DNA from 2 places in the Arthrobacter jiangjiafuii genome. Region 1 is predicted to be linked to the other one. Evidence: predicted binding sites of a transcription regulator. Region 1 holds the regulator's gene; the other holds the start of a gene.
What was found. The regulator Rex, encoded in region 1, represses fermentation and respiration genes when NADH is low (regulators of the CRP and FNR family bind a similar motif). The targets are predictions, from matches to a motif close to CTTGTGAANNNNTTCACAAG.
Positions count from the first base shown of each region.

Region 2: the regulator Rex is predicted to act here: its motif matches at 1,015-1,034, upstream of KKR91_RS01740 (queuosine precursor transporter).

Region 1 is NZ_CP076022.1:3,131,928-3,134,376, forward strand. Features, by position in the region: gene KKR91_RS14685 (hypothetical protein) at 1-463, shown strand, start outside; gene KKR91_RS14690 (redox-sensing transcriptional repressor Rex) at 512-1,225, opposite strand; gene KKR91_RS14695 (glutaredoxin family protein) at 1,351-1,611, opposite strand; gene KKR91_RS14700 (HAD family hydrolase) at 1,700-2,449, shown strand, end outside.
Region 2 is NZ_CP076022.1:326,520-328,968, forward strand. Features, by position in the region: gene KKR91_RS01730 (hypothetical protein) at 1-235, opposite strand, end outside; gene KKR91_RS01735 (TetR/AcrR family transcriptional regulator) at 228-905, opposite strand; gene KKR91_RS01740 (queuosine precursor transporter) at 1,191-1,943, shown strand; gene tgt (tRNA guanosine(34) transglycosylase Tgt) at 1,940-2,449, opposite strand, start outside.

The DNA.
Region 1 (2,449 bases):
CATCCGTGTTCCCTACCGCGAATGGAAGGGACCGCGGCCGCGCGTGGTCAGGCTGTCCGCGGCCCTGATTGTGCTCGGTGGCATCATCACCCTGATTGGCGGTGTCGCAGCGACCCGGGCACCCGTTTCGGAACTATCCGCCACCGCTGCGCAGCTCGAAAGGTTCGGTGTCGATGTCACCCGCTATGCGGCCCTGTTCCAGGGGCTCGCCCTGGCCACCGCGCTCGTGGTGTTTGGCTTGTACCTGCTGTTCGCCTTCCTGATCAGGGAGGGCCGGAACTGGGCCCGGATCGGCGGCACTGTCCTCGTCGGTCCTGCACTGGTGGCGGCCCTGGTGCACGGCGAAGTGGCGCAGGTCTATGCCGCGGCGGCAGCGGCGGCCGGCCTGGCCCTGTTGTACCGCAGGGACTGCAACAGGTATTTCCGCCCCCGGACCCCCCGGTACCGCGGCGGCGGAGGCTGACTTGCGGGCGCCGGCCGGGCCGGGCTCCAAACGCGCGGGGACGGGGGGCTATTCGGCCAGCCGGGCCCTGGCTTGATCCGCGATATCGGAAACCCGGGCCCGCTGCGCGTGGTAGGCGAGGATCTGCAGCTCGGTAGCCATGTCCACCTTCCGCAGCTGGACGTGGTCGGGAACCTGCAGCACCACCGGTGCGAAGCTGAGGATGCTGGTGATGCCACACGCCACCAGCCTGTCGCACAGGCCCTGGGCCACATCCGCCGGTACAGAGAGGACCGCCATGTTGGCCCGGGTGCGTTCAAGCACGGTTTCCATCACATCGACGGGGCTGACCCGCAGCCAGCCGATTTCCTGCCCCACCACCAGTGGATCGGAGTCGAGCAGGGCCACCACCTCGAAGCCGCGCGACCCGAATCCGGGATAGCCGGCCAGGGCCTTGCCCAGGTTTCCGGCCCCGACGATCGCCACGCGCCAGTTCTGCGTCAGGCCCAATGCGGCGGCAATATGTCCGCTGAGGTACGACACCTCGTAACCGACACCGCGTGTGCCGTAGGAGCCCAGATAGGAAAGGTCCTTGCGGACTTTGGGCGAATTCACTCCTGTGGCTTCGGCCAGTTCATCCGAGGAGACGCGCTCGACGCCGTCGGCCAGCATGGTGCCGAGCGCGCGCAGGTAGATGGTCAGACGGGCAAGGGAGGCAGGCGGAATGTTCCGGTGGGCTGCCGCAGCGCCGGCCGGCCGGGCTGGTTCCTCCGAGATGCTCACATGTACCTATCGTCGTTGTCGTCATTTGGGTGCGCGGCCCGAGCCCGGTCCGGTCGCCTGGAGGGCCCCGGTTTCCCCACTCTAGTCCGCGGCCGGGTGCTGACAAAGCACTTGCCGGGGTGCGGTTAATGGCCCAGCAGCCGGCGGATCCGGGTTTCGTCGAGCTGCCAGAAGTCGCGCTGGATTCCGTCTATCAGCAGGACCGGGATTTCCTCGCCGAAGCGAGAGGCCAGTTCATCATCCCCCTCAATTGACTGCTCACGCCAGGGGATTCCCAGATCGGCGCTGATCCGGTCCAGGACCTGCCGCGCGGCAACGCACAGATGGCAGCCCGGTCGGGTCAGGAGCAGAAGGTCCGGAGAGGGGCCGGCGGCCGAAATGTTCATCCTTCCAAAGTAGCCGCTCCACGGCTCCCGCCTGCGCCGGGATCTGTCGTTCCGCGTCACGTGCCGGTTTCTGCGTAGACTCAGGGGTATGCCCAGAACCACCGTTGTACGAGCCGCCGAGCCCACGGCAGCGGCGGTAACCCCTGGCGAAGCCGCGTTCTTCGACGTCGATAACACCCTGATGCGCGGGGCCAGCCTGTTTCACGTGGGCCGGAAGATGTACCAGCGCAAGATCTTCACGCTGCGCGAGGCCTTCGGATTTGCCCGGAAGCAGGCCCGCTTCCTGCTGCAGGGCGAGAATCTCAAGGACGTCCATTCGGTCCGGGACGCCGCCCTGACGCTGGCCACCGGCCTGGCGGCCGCGGATATCCGGGTCCTGGGCGAGGAGGTCTACGACGAGATGATCGAGTCCAAGATCTGGCCGGGGACCCGCGCCCTGACCGAACAGCACATGAAATCCGGCCGGCCGGTATGGCTGGTGACGGGAACCCCGGTGGAGGTGGCCTCGGTCATCGCCAACCGCCTGCACCTGACCGGGGCGCTGGGCACGGTGAGCGAGATAGACGACGGACTCTACACGGGCCGTCTGGTGGGCGATTTCCTGCATGGACCGGCCAAGGCCGAAGGCGTCAAGATCCTCGCTGAGAAGGAAGGCCTGGACCTGCAGAGGTGCTGGGCCTACAGCGACTCCTACAACGATGTTCCGCTGCTGAGCATTGTCGGCCATCCGGTGGCCATCAATCCCGACGCGAAGCTGCGCCGCCACGCCCGGGACCGCAACTGGCCGATCTACGATTTCCGCTCCGGACGCCGGGCGGCCACCCTGGGCCTGAAGGGC
Region 2 (2,449 bases), 790 kb from region 1:
ACAGCCCGAATCCGGCGGCATAAAACGCAGCGGCGAAGATCGTCCAGACATAGCCCCAGAAGTCGCGTGCGGTTCCCCAGCCGATGACCAGGGTGGCAATCACGGCCAGGACCAGGCAGGCCACGGTGTAACCCAGTGCCACGGCAACCGGCCCGGGAAGTACCCGGGGCCGGGGGATGGCGGTGGCGCCGGGCAGCGCGGGGGGTGCGACGTCGTCGTCCCCGCGTTCAATCATGGGCCCTGGCTCCCTGGAATAGGCGTACTACATCCTCCACGATATTGCGGACCACGGGCAGGCGGGAGAGGATCACCAGCTTCGCGGCCAGCGGTGCCACGTTTTCCACGAGCCGGCGGGAGCGGTGCTGGCCGGGGGAGCGGTCATAAATCCAGAACAGGGTCACGCCCATGTGCACCAGCCACAGGAGTTCGGGCAGGTCGTCGCGGATGGCCAGCGGCGGCTGCGGGCGGGACCTGGTAACCGCCTGCCGGAACAGGGCGATGGATTTGGCGCGGCCCACGCCGGCGCCGGCCGCGTGCCGGCTGTAGGCGGGTGCCCTGCCCGACGACGGCATGGCCGTGCGCATGAAGTGGGCGCCGAAGTCATGGTACGGACCCATGACCTCCAGATTGGCGAGCAGGATCAGCCGCAGGTGTTCACCCAGATTGTGGCCTTCGCGCAGCAGCGGCAGGGAGCGGGTGCGGTGTTCGTCCTGGAGGAAGCGGTATAGCTCGGCCACCAGCTCGTCCTTGGAGCGGAAGTAGTAATAGGCGTTGCCGACGGAGACCTCAGCTGCCTCGGCAATGCTGCGCATCGTGGTTTTGGCGTACCCCTGCGAGCGGAAGAGTTCCAGTGCTGTTTCCAGCAGAAGCCGACGCGTCTGTTCGCTCTTGTCCGTCGCGGCCATCAACGCTCCTGGTTTCCGTTATGCGCCGCTTGTGGGTGGTACGCAGGCTGAAGGGGGCCGGCCCTGGCGTGCACCGGTTGCGGGGTTGCCCGCCCGCAAGTACATCACGGTTTTGAACGTGTTCAAAAACGCACCGCACAGGGGTGTCCGGGCGGGCAGGGAGCGGAGTCGGGGCGGAACATGGCAGAATTGACGGCGGCCCACGCAGGGCCGCCCGGTGCAGCGGGCACAGTGCTAATACAGCCGGCGGATCGCCAGGCGAACCACTACTGAAACGGAAGACCCATGCACACGCAGTCCGGCGCCGAAACGGCTCCCGCTCCGGCCTTTGCCCAGCGGGGCAGCTCCCATTACGACATCATCCTGGCGCTCATGTGCGTGGTGATCGTCATTTCCAACATCGGAGCCACGAAGGGTGTGGTGCTGGGTCCGATCGCGCTGGGCCCGATTGTCGGAGACTTCAGCATCGTGACCGACGGCGGGTTCTTCCTTTTCCCGCTGGCCTACATCCTCGGGGATGTCATCAGCGAGGTGTACGGCTTCAAGGCGGCCCGCCGGGCGATTTTCACCGGTTTTGCGGTGGCGGCCCTGGCGGCGGTCAGCTTTGCCGTCATTATTGCGCTGCCGGGGTTCGACGACGACTACGGGCAGTCCAAGCAGGCTGCGCTGGAGCTGGCGCTGGGTCCTGTGTGGCAGATCGTGCTGGCCAGTCTCCTGGGCTTCCTGGCCGGACAGACACTGAATTCCTGGGTCCTGGTCAAGATGAAGGAGAAGTTCCGGGAAAAGGCGCTGGCCGGCCGGCTGATGGCGTCCACCGGCGTGGGCGAGTTCGCGGACACGCTGATTTTCTGCGCTGTCGCTGCCCCCGTGATTGGGATTTCCGACCCGGGCAGCTTCATCAATTACGTGATCTTCGGCTTCGTGTACAAAACGCTTATCGAGTTCCTCTTCGTGCCGGTCACGGCCGCGGTCATCAAAGCGATCAAGAAGCGCGAACCGAGCTACGCAGCTGTCACCGAAGCGCCACCGGCAGCCTAGACCTTGGAGCTGTAGTACTTCCCGAGGGTCTCTGCCTTGAAGTCGAAGAAGGAGCCGTCCTCGATGGCCAGCCGGGCGTCGTCGACCAGTTTTACGGTGAAACGCTCGTTGTGGATGGAGACCAGCGTGGACGCGACCATTTCCTTGGCCCGGAACAGGTGGTGGATGTAGGCCTTCGTGTAGTGCGCGCAGGCATAGCAGTCGCAGCCCTCCACCAGCGGCGTGAAGTCCTTCTTGAAGCGGGCGTTGGACAGGTTCAGCCGCCCGTGCGGGGTGTAGAACGCACTGGTGCGGGCCACCCGGGTGGGGGAGACACAGTCAAAGGTGTCGGCGCCGTTTTCGATCGCGGTGAAGATGTCATCCGGTTCGGAAATGCCCAACAGGTGGCGGGGTTTGTCCTCGGGAAGCTCCTCGGTGCACCAGCGCACAATGGTGCCCAGGTTTTCCTTCTCCAGGGCACCGCCGATACCGAAGCCGTCAAAGTCCATGGCGCCCAGGTCGCGCGA